Regions from separate parts of the Halomonas sp. LMYGS-3 genome, predicted to be linked through region 1. Evidence: predicted binding sites of a transcription regulator. Region 1 holds the regulator's gene; the other holds the start of a gene.
The links. The regulator sigma-54, encoded in region 1, starts transcription at its own class of promoters, with help from an activator protein. The targets are predictions, from matches to a motif close to TGGCACNNNNNTTGCTNT.
Positions count from the first base shown of each region.

Region 2: the regulator sigma-54 is predicted to act here: its motif matches at 1,688-1,705, upstream of glnA (glutamate--ammonia ligase).

Region 1 is NZ_JCAKFQ010000002.1:104,001-109,484, reverse strand. Features, by position in the region: gene AC5W54_RS02715 (KpsF/GutQ family sugar-phosphate isomerase) at 1-202, shown strand, start outside; gene AC5W54_RS02710 (KdsC family phosphatase) at 228-785, shown strand; gene lptC (LPS export ABC transporter periplasmic protein LptC) at 790-1,392, shown strand; gene lptA (lipopolysaccharide transport periplasmic protein LptA) at 1,389-1,925, shown strand; gene lptB (LPS export ABC transporter ATP-binding protein) at 1,934-2,659, shown strand; gene AC5W54_RS02690 (RNA polymerase factor sigma-54) at 2,808-4,217, shown strand; gene hpf (ribosome hibernation-promoting factor, HPF/YfiA family) at 4,375-4,683, shown strand; gene ptsN (PTS IIA-like nitrogen regulatory protein PtsN) at 4,690-5,160, shown strand; gene rapZ (RNase adapter RapZ) at 5,211-5,484, shown strand, end outside.
Region 2 is NZ_JCAKFQ010000032.1:25,675-31,158, reverse strand. Features, by position in the region: gene glnA (glutamate--ammonia ligase) at 144-1,550, opposite strand; gene AC5W54_RS20000 (glycosyltransferase family protein) at 2,108-2,650, shown strand; gene AC5W54_RS19995 (helix-turn-helix domain-containing protein) at 2,669-3,259, opposite strand; gene tdh (L-threonine 3-dehydrogenase) at 3,475-4,500, shown strand; gene kbl (glycine C-acetyltransferase) at 4,505-5,484, shown strand, end outside.

The DNA.
Region 1 (5,484 bases):
CCGGCACAGCGACCTCTCCGCCCTCAGGGTCGACGACGTCATGACCCGGCCCGGCAAGCGGGTCACCGCCGATATCCTGGCGGCCGAGGCGGTCCGCATCATGGAAGACAACCGCATCACCGCCCTGGCCGTGATCGACGATGACAACCGGCCGATCGGCGCCCTCCACATGCACGACCTGCTCGCCAGCGGCGTGATCTGATGCCTTTCTCACCCAAGGAGTCCTCATGACCCTCGATTCCCCCCTGCTCGATCCCCAGCTGGTGGACCGGCTGCGCCGCGTGCGCCTGCTGGCCCTGGACGTGGATGGCGTCCTCACCGACGGCCGCCTCTACTTCCAGGCCGACGGCATCGAGATCAAGGCCTTCCACACCCACGACGGCCATGGCATCAAGCTGCTCAAGCGTGCCGGACTCGAGGTCGCACTGATCACCGGCCGCGACTCGCCCATGGTCAGCCGTCGCGCCGCCGCGCTGGGCATCAAGCACGTCTATCAGGGGGTCGAGAAGAAACTGCCCATGCTGCGTGAACTCTGCACCCGCCTCGGCCTCGAACTGGACCAGGTCGCCTATTGCGGCGACGACATGCCGGACGTGGGCGCCATCGAGCGCGCCGGTGTCGGCATCAGCGTCCCCGGCGCCCCCTCCTACATCCGCAAGCACGCCGACTGGGTCACCGAGAGTGCCGCCGGCCACGGTGCGGTGCGCGAGATCTGCGATGTCCTGCTCCAGGCCCAGGGGCATTGGGATGCCGTGCTCGACACCTACCTGCACGGAGCCGACTGAGGTCATGGCGCTGCGCCTGCCGCGTCCTTCCTTCCGGGTCTGGCTGTTCCTGCTGCTGCTGGTCCTGGGCGGCGTACTCGCCCTGCTCGACCAGCGCGCCCCCCGCGAGCCCGGACCGGTCCCCCGCCATGAGGCCGGCGAACCGGACTATTACCTCGAGGGGGCCCGCCTGACCCGCTTCGACGCCGAGGGCCGGGCGCACCAGCGCCTGGACACCCCGCGTCTGGTGCACACCCCCCATGACGACATCACCCGCCTGCAGGCCCCGGTGGCGCGACTGATCGACAGCTCGGGGCGCATCTGGTTCGGCTACGGCGAGGTCGGCACCCTGGGCGCCGGCGGCAATCCCCTGACCCTCTCCGGCGACGCCCGCCTGCACGCCCCCGAGGAGCGCTGGCAGCTCGACACCGACATCCTGCACTTCGACGCCGATACCGGCCACGCCTGGAGCGATACCCCCGCGCTGTTGCGTCAACCGCCCCAACGCATGAGCGGCGAACGCTTCGACGCCTGGATCCATGACAATCGCGCCCGCCTGACCGACAATGTTCGCGGTCACCATCCGCCCGAGACGCAAGCTCCCACCGACAAGGATCCCGAGCCATGATGCGACTGCCCTCTGCCTCCCTGCTGGCCCCGGCACTGCTCGGACTGGCATTCACGCTCCTGGCCCTGTCCCCCTCCTCGACACTGGCCCTCGAGGGCGACGCCAGCGCCCCCATCGAAGTGGAAGCGGACCGACTCGATCTCGACGACCGTGCCGGCACCGCCATCTATACCGGCGACGTGGACATCCGCCAGGGCAGCATGCAACTGACCGGCGACCGGGTCGAGATCCGCCGCAACGCGGCAGGCGAGCTCTCCCACGCCATCGCCACCGGCGAGCGCGCCTATATCGAGCAGCGACCCGCCCCGGACGAACCCCTCGTGCGCGGCTGGGGGCGCACCATCGTCTACTACGTCGCCGAGCGACGGGTGGAACTGATCGACCGTGCCGAGCTGCACCAGGGCGGCGACACCTTCGATGGCGGCTACCTGGAGTACTTCCTCGACCGCCGGGTGGTCCAGGCACGCGCCGAGGCCGAGGGTGTCCAGGAGCGCCAGCGCGTACGCATGACCCTGCAGCCCGAGCAACAGTAAGGGACGACATGAAGACACTTCGCGCCAGCCACCTGGCCAAGAGCTACAAGCGCCGCCGCGTGGTCCAGGACATCAGCCTGGCCATCGGCCAGGGCAGCATCGTCGGCCTGCTCGGCCCCAACGGGGCGGGCAAGACCACCTCCTTCTACATGATCGTCGGCCTGGTACGCGCCGATGCCGGCGAGGTCCACATCGACAGCCTCGACCTGTCGAAGGCGGCCATGCATGAGCGGGCGCGAGCCGGGATCGGTTACCTGCCCCAGGAGGCCTCGATCTTTCGCAAGCTCACGGTGGCCGACAACATCATGGCGATCCTCGAGACTCGCCAGGACCTCGACCGTGCCGGCCGCCAGGCACGCCTGGAAGAACTCCTCGCGGACTTTCACGTCACCCATATCCGCGATAATCTCGGCATGAGCCTCTCCGGGGGCGAGCGGCGGCGCGTGGAGATCGCCAGGGCACTGGCCACGGAACCCGCCTTCATCCTGCTCGACGAACCCTTCGCCGGGGTCGACCCCATCTCGGTAGGCGAGATCAAGGGCATCATCCGCCAACTGAGGGCTCGCGATATCGGCGTGCTGATCACCGACCACAACGTGCGCGAGACCCTCGACATCTGCGATACCGCCTACATCGTCGGCGACGGCCAGATAATCGCCGAAGGCAATGCCGAGGCGATCCTGACCAACCAGCGGGTACGGGAAGTGTATCTTGGCGAAGACTTCCGCCTCTGAAGCATCACCGCAACTCTCTGATATAACGATTATTATACTCATACGGCACAAAGTTTGCCGATGGCACGCTTATTGCTAATAAAATGCTTGCAAGACGATCGACGGCGGACTAGGGTGGGAGTTTTCGGCGAATGAGCACACACTTCTCATGGCCATGAAAGCATCCCTGCAACTGCGCGTCGGCACCCAGCTGACCATGACGCCCCAGTTGCAGCAGGCCATTGCCCTGCTGCAGCTCTCCACCCTGGACCTGCGTCAGGAGATCCAGCAGGCCCTGGAGTCGAACCCCATGCTCGAGCTCGACGACGGCTTCGGCGAGCAGGCGACGAGCGAGGCGCCCGATGACGACTGGGCCAGCGAGATCCCCAGCGAGCTCTCCGTCGACAGCGACTGGTCGGATACCTATCAGGACCTGGCCCTTCCTGCCGGTGGCGAAGGCCCGGATTTCGAACGCCAGGCCGAGGGCCAGAGCCTGCGGGGCCACCTCACCTGGCAACTGGCGATGACCGACCTGGACGAACGCCAGCTGCACATCGCCGAGAGCCTGATCGACGCCGTGGACGGCGCCGGCTACCTGGCCCAGCCGCTCGACGAATTGCGGGACGGGCTCCGCAACCAGGGGCTCGAGGGCCTCAAGAGCCGTGAGGTCGAGCAGGTGTTACTGCGCCTGCAGCAGTTCGAGCCGACCGGCGTCTTCGCCCGGGACCTGCGCGAATGCCTGATGCTGCAACTGGCCGCCCTGCCCGACGATACCCCCCTGCTGCCCCAGGCCCGCCGCCTGGTGCGCCAGTTTCTCGAGGCGCTGGCCGCCGACGACCGACGCCTGCTCAAGCGCCGCCTCGGCCTCGACGACGATGCCCTCGACGAGGTGACCGCCCTGATCCGCTCGCTGGATCCGAGGCCGGGCAGTCGCTTTGCGGAGCCCGACAGCGACTACGTCACCCCCGACCTGGTCGCCCGTCACGACAGCCGCGGCTGGCAGGTGGAACTCAATCCCGAAGCCTTGCCGCGACTGCGCATCCAGCCCGACTACGCGGCGCTGATTCGCCGCGCCGACAAGAGCCAGGATAACCAGTTCCTCAAGAATCACCTGCAGGAGGCGCGCTGGCTGATGAAGAGCCTCTCCAGCCGCAACGATACCCTGCTGCGGGTGGGGCGCGAGATCATGGCGCGCCAGCTCGACTTCCTCGAACAGGGCGAGGAGGCGATGAAACCGTTGATCCTGGCCGATATCGCCCAGGCCGTGGAGATGCACGAGTCGACCATCTCGCGGGTCACCACCCAAAAGTTCATCCACACCCCGCGCGGGGTCTTCGAGCTGAAGTATTTCTTCTCCAGCCAGGTCAGCAACGGCGACGGCGACGCCCACTCGAGCACGGCGATCCGCGCACGCCTCCGCAAGCTGATCCAGGAGGAACCACCGCGCAAGCCGCTCTCCGACAGCAAGCTGGTCGCGCTGCTCGAGGAGGCCGGCATCAGCGTTGCGCGACGGACCGTGGCCAAATACCGGGAGGCCATGGGCATTCCCTCTTCCAGCGAACGCAAGCGGTTACGCTGAGCACGCCGGTGCTTGCAAAACATGCATCACCGGCACGCCTTCGGTCGCGCCCGCGACCTGTATCAGGGCTGTCGTGAGGCGTCCGTCACGGGGGGTTTGCACGGCAGGAAAAAGGGTTACAATCGGGGCACCAATACGAAGGACGAAGGAGCGTGTCATGCAAGTCAACATCACCGGCCATCATGTGGAACTGACCGACGCCCTGCGTGACTATGTGAACGAAAAGCTCACGCGCGTGGAGCGTCACTACGACAACATCACCACCGTGCAGGTAACGCTCTCCGTCGAGAAGGCCCGCCAGCAGGCGGCTTGCACCCTGCACGCCGCCGGTGCCGATCTGCACGCCGAGGCCATGGACGGTGACATGTACGCCGCTATCGACGCCCTCGCCGACAAGTTGGACCGCCAACTGGTCAAGCACAAGGAGAAGGTCCAGGCCCGCGCCCAGGGCGCCGGTGCCCGCTGATCCATCATGACACTCGAAGCCATCCTGCCCCCCGAGCGCACCCTCTTCGGTGTGCCGGGGGGAAGCAAGAAGCGGGTACTGGAATTCTTCAGCACCTTCATCGCCCAGAACACCCCGAGCCTCGATAGCCAGGAAGTCTTCGGCCGCCTGATCGGCCGTGAACGCCTGGGCAGTACGGGAATCGGCAACGGTGTCGCCATCCCCCATGCCCGTGATCCACACTGCAAGGCCCCCATCGCCGGCTTCCTCAAGCTCGCCGAGCCAATCGACTTCGACGCCATCGATGGCGAACCGGTGGACCTGATCTTCGTGCTGCTGGTCCCCGAGGAGGCCGACGATGCCCATCTCTCGTTGCTGGCCCAGGTGGCAAGCGTGATGAACGATGCCGAGACCCGTGGCCGACTGCGCAAGAGCGCCAGCCAGCGTGAGCTCCATGAACGGCTCGTCGAGGCGATCCGACGACAGTCCAGCGCCTGACCGCCCGTCACCGGGCCACCCCGGCCAGCTCAATGACCAGGAGACCCGCCATGCAGCTCGTGATCATCAGTGGCCGATCCGGCTCCGGCAAGTCGATCGCACTGCAGGCGCTCGAGGACCTCGGCTACTATGCCATCGACAACCTGCCGGCCATGCTGCTCGGCCCGCTGGTCGACGAACTCAGCAGCGATCACTCGCCCCACACCTCGATCGCGGTGAGCATCGACGCCCGCAACCTGCCCCATGCACTGGAACGCTTCCCCAGCCTGCTGGAGGAGGTCCGCGCACGAGGGATCGACGGCCAGGTGATCTACCTCACCACCG
Region 2 (5,484 bases), on a different contig from region 1:
CGTGCGCCGGCTCGCGCCCGGCTACCCGACATGGCCATTGGATAGTGAACGACAAGAAGGGGTTCCGCCATGGCGGAACCCCTTTTTCGCTCAACGCACGAAGCGGGAGGCGACCCCTCAGGGCCGCCGTCCCGCTGTCCTGCTCAGCAGCTGTAGTACATGTCGAACTCGATCGGGTGAGTGGACATGCGGATCCGCTCCACGTCTTCCATCTTCAGCTCGATGTAGGCATCGATCATGTCGTCGGTGAAGACGCCACCCTCGGTGAGGAAGGCACGGTCGGCATCCAGTGCCTCCAGAGCCTGATCCAGGCCGCTCGCCACGGTGGGCACGGCCTTGCCCTCTTCCGGCGGCAGGTCATAGAGGTTCTTGTCCATGGCATCGCCCGGATGGATCTTGTTCTTGATGCCGTCGATACCGGCCATCAGCATCGCCGCGAAGGCCAGGTAGGGGTTGGCGGTCGGATCCGGGAAGCGGCACTCGACGCGCTTGCCCTTGGGGCTGGCGGTGTAGGGAATGCGGATGGAGGCGGAGCGGTTGCGGGCGCTGTAGGCCAGCATGACCGGCGCCTCGAAGCCCGGTACCAGACGCTTGTAGGAGTTGGTGGAAGCGTTGGTGAAGGCGTTCAGGGCACGGGCGTGCTTGATGATGCCGCCGATGTAGTAGAGCGCCATCTCGGAGAGGCCGGCGTACTCGTCACCGGCGAACTGGTTGACGCCATCCTTCCAGAACGACTGGTGGACGTGCATGCCGCTGCCGTTGTCGCCGACCAGCGGCTTGGGCATGAAGGTCGCGGTCTTGCCGTAGGCGTGTGCCACGTTGTGCACGACGTACTTCATCTCCTGAAGCTCGTCGGCCTTCTTCACCAGAGTGTTGAACTTGACGCCGATCTCGTTCTGGCCGGCGTTGGCCACCTCGTGGTGGTGCACCTCGACGGTCTGGCCGATGGCCTCCAGGGTGTTACACATGGCGCCGCGGATGTCGTGGAAGCTGTCCACCGGCGGCACCGGGAAGTAGCCACCCTTGACGCGCGGACGGTGCGCCAGGTTGCCGCCTTCGATGGGACGGTCGGTGGCCCAGGCCCCCTCCTCGGAGGAGATCCTGTACATGGCGCCTTCGATGTCGGCCTTCCAGTGCACCTCGTCGAAGATGAAGAACTCGGGCTCGGGACCGAAGAAGGCGGTGTCGCCCAGGCCACTGGACTGCAGGTAGGCCTCGGCACGCTTGGCAATGGAGCGCGGATCCCGTTCGTAGCCCTGCATGGTGGCCGGCTCGATGATGTCGCAGCGCAGCACCAGGGTGGCGTCTTCGGTGAAGGGGTCGAGGAAGGCGGTGCCATCTTCCGGCCGCAGGATCATGTCCGACTCGTTGATGCCTTTCCAGCCCGAGATGGAGGAACCATCGAACATCTGGCCATTCTCGAAAAATTCCTCGTCGACGTCGCGCGCAGGGATGCTGACGTGCTGCTCCTTGCCACGGGTATCGGTGAAGCGCAGGTCGACCCACTTGACGTCGTGTTCTTCAATCAGGGCGAGAGTCTTGGCAGACATGATGTCCTCCACTGGTGAGCTTGGCTCGATAAGTTTGGATGATGATCCACTGGCGCTGGTCGTCCCAGCGAGAGTTTTAGCACGTCGCGGGCACCCTGCCCACGACCGCCACGCACGAACATGGCGCTGGCCAAATCAATGCAGGCAGCGTGCCAGAAATGCACCAGCATGGCGTGTATCTACGACAATAAATTGATTATATTGGTTTTTTTCATGCATCATGAAGCACCCCTCTGCACCATGCCAGTCATCACACACCCGGGAGGGCCTCTCACCCCACCACTCAGGCACCAAAATGGTGCGACAAACTACCGGAAAGCACCAAATCAATGCATTGCCGACACCCTGCTCCGCCATCCCGCCTGGTTGAGGGCACGGCTCATGCCCTAACAGGGCAGAAGTCCTCTTCCGATCCCAGGAATTCCATATCGGAAACATATTGATACGCTTAACAACCAAAAACTACACTCTATTACACGAAGGCTCCGGATCGGGAACGCCCGCGTTTCAGCCCCGGCGCCATGGTCTGGTGTCCAGCCCGCGGAGTGCGCCCGAGCATGTTCGCCTGCAGCCTTTTCCTCGATGCACGTTCGACGGGCACGGCTCTGCCGAGGCGCCTGGCGGCTCTGCGTCGGCTGTTGCAGGATCGAAACGGGCATATCGAGCTGCTGCTGGTCGACGATACGGGAGACCCACGGCTACCGGGACTCGCCAATCGCTTCGGTGCCCGCCTGCTCCCATGCGCAAGCGAGCCCCTGGGCGGCCGCCTGAATGCCGCGGTGGCCCGCAGCCAGGGCATGGTACTGGTCTTTCCCGGACCGACCCTCCCCGCCGCGTCCACCGACTGGCTGACCGCGGTCATCGAGCGGATCGAGCATCATGCCTGGGATGTCCTGGTCCTGCCCTCGCGCCCCCGCGGCCCCGCGACCCGCCTGTGGCACTGGCTGAGCCGCACCCCACCCAACGATACCCTGTGCGTGGCGCGGCAGTGGTTCGATCGCATCGGCGGCTTCGACCCCTCGCTGGACACCTCGGCCCTCCCCGAGCTGCTGGAGCGGCTACGGGCCTGTCAGGCGCGGGTACAGACCCGCTTCGGTTGACGCCGCAACGCCCGACCCTCACTCATAGGTCACGACCAGAAAGCCCACCAGCTCCTCGTCGCTGACGTTCTCGATGGTGTGCTCCAGATCGGCGTGGTAGTGGGCCGAATCCCCCGGGCTCAGCTCGCAACAGCTGTCGCCGGCCTGCACCCGGGCATTCCCCCGGGTGAGCGTCAGGAGCTCGCGGGTGCCCTCGAAGTGTGGCGCGCTGTGGAGGCGGGCGCGGGGCGCGATGCGCAGCTCGTAGAACTCCACGTTCTTCTCCAGATGCAGCGGCGAAAGCGTGCGGATCCGGCACTCCGGGTCGTCGCGAAACATCTGGTTGGCATCGTCACTGCGCACGATCTCGATCCGCGAGGCAGTCCAGGGCTCGTCCACCAGCTCCCGGATGCTCAGCCCGAAGGCCTGGGCGATACGCAGGGTCACCGCCAGGGTGGGATTGGCCCGTCCCCGTTCGATCTGGCTGAGCATCGAGCGGCTGACCCCCGAGGCGGCCGCCAGCTGCTCCAGGGTCAGGTTGCGTTTCTTGCGCAGCTCGGTGACGCGGCTGGATAGTACCTGACTGCCCACATCGCCGTGCTGATCCCGAGTGACTGTTCTACCGTTCAATCGAGGCACCTCTTTTTTCGTGCGGCCCTGTCAGTGTGCTTCCTCGTCGGGGAACCCCAGACCCGCCCCACTCACGACAAGAATCCACTATGAGAGAAATTAATCTTGTATAACGGAATTGTTCTGCGATACTGGAAATGGTTCCTTCATACTAAACGCCTTGCGACGGATTGCCAGGGCCCCGATGCACACATATCCAGGAAGGGGGTAGGGTCATGAAAGCACTGGTCAAGCGAGAGGCCGCACCGGGCCTGTGGCTGGAAGAGGTTCCCGACCCCGAGATCGGCATCAATGATGTGCTGATCCGGGTCAAGCGCACCGCCATCTGCGGCACCGACGTCCACATCTACAACTGGGACAGCTGGGCACAGAAGACCATCCCCGTGCCCATGGTGGTGGGCCACGAATTCGTCGGCGAGATCGTCGAGGTGGGGTCCAACGTCAACGACTTCCACCCCGGGCAGCTCGTCTCCGGCGAGGGCCACGTGGTGTGCGGCCGCTGCCGCAACTGCCTGGCGGGCCGGCGCCACCTCTGCGCCCATACCAGCGGCATCGGCGTGAACCGCCCCGGCGCCTTCGCCGAGTACGTGGCCCTGCCCATGTCCAACGTCTGGGAGCACCGGCCCGGCATCGACCTCGACGTGGCGGCGCTGTTCGACCCGTTGGGCAACGCCGTGCACACCGCCCTGCAGTACGACCTGCTCGGCGAGGACGTGCTGATCACCGGTGCCGGGCCGATCGGTGCCATGGCCGCGGCGGTGTGCCGCCATGCCGGGGCGCGTCACGTGGTGATCACCGACCTCAACCCCGGGCGCCTGGCCCTGGCCGCCCGCCTGGGTGCCACGCGCACGGTCGACGTGCGCGAGGAGAGCCTGGCCGAGGTGCAGCGCGACCTGGGGCTCAGCGAGGGCTTCGACGTGGGGCTCGAGATGTCCGGCAGCCCCGCCGCCTTCCGCGACATGCTGGCCAACATGTGCCATGGCGGCAAGGTGGCGATGCTCGGCATCCCCAGCGGGGAGATGGCCATCGACTGGAACACCGTGATCTTCAACATGCTGACGCTGAAGGGGATCTACGGTCGCGAGATGTACGAGACCTGGTACAAGATGTCGGTGATGGTCGACTCCGGGCTCGACATCTCGCCGGTGATCACCCACCGGCTGCCCTGCACCGAGTTCCAGCAGGGCTTCGATGCCATGCTGAGCGGGGAAGCGAGCAAGGTCGTCCTCAACTGGGAGTAACACCATGTACGGCAACTTTCAGCGCCACCTGCGCGACGAGCTCGACGCCATCGCATCGGCCGGGCTCTACAAGCACGAGCGCCAGCTGACCACCCCCCAGGGGGCCCATGTCGGCCTGGGCGCAGGCCGCGAGGTGCTCAACCTGTGCGCCAACAACTACCTGGGCCTGGCCCAGCACCCGGCGGTCAATGCCGCCGCCGCGGAGGGCCTCGCCCAGTGGGGCTACGGCATGGCCTCGGTGCGCTTCATCTGTGGCACCCAGACCCAGCACAAGCAGCTGGAGCAGCGCTTGAGCGACTTCCTCGGCACCGAGGACACCATCCTCTACCCCTCCTGCTTCGACGCCAACGGCGGGCTGTTCGAGACACTGCTGGGGCCGGAGGACGCGGTGATCTCCGACGAGCTCAACCACGCCAGCATCATCGACGGCATCCGGCTCTCCAAGGCCAAGCGCTACCGCTACCGCAACCGCGACATGGCCGACCTCGAGGCCCAGCTGCAGGCCGCCGACCGCGACGGCGCTCGCTTCAAGCTGATCACCAGCGACGGCGTCTTCTCCATGGACGGCTACATCGCCCCGCTCGACGCGATCTGCGACCTGGCCGAGCGCCATGGCGCTCTGGTGCACTTCGACGACTGCCACGCCACCGGCTTCCTCGGCGCCGGCGGGCGCGGCACCCACGAGCGCCTGGGCTGCATGGACCGAGTGGACATCACCACCGGCACCCTGGGCAAGGCTCTGGGCGGCGCCAGCGGCGGCTACACCAGCGGCCGCCGCGAAGTGATCGAGCTCCTGCGTCAGCGGTCGCGCCCCTACCTGTTCTCCAACACCGTCGCCCCGCCGGTGGTGGCCGGCGCCCTGAAGGCGCTGGAGCTGGCCGCCGAGTCGGGCGAGCTGCGCGACCGTCTCAATGACAACACCGCGATCTTCCGCGAGGGGCTCGAGCGGCTGGGCTTCGAGCTGCTGCCCGGCGAGCACCCCAT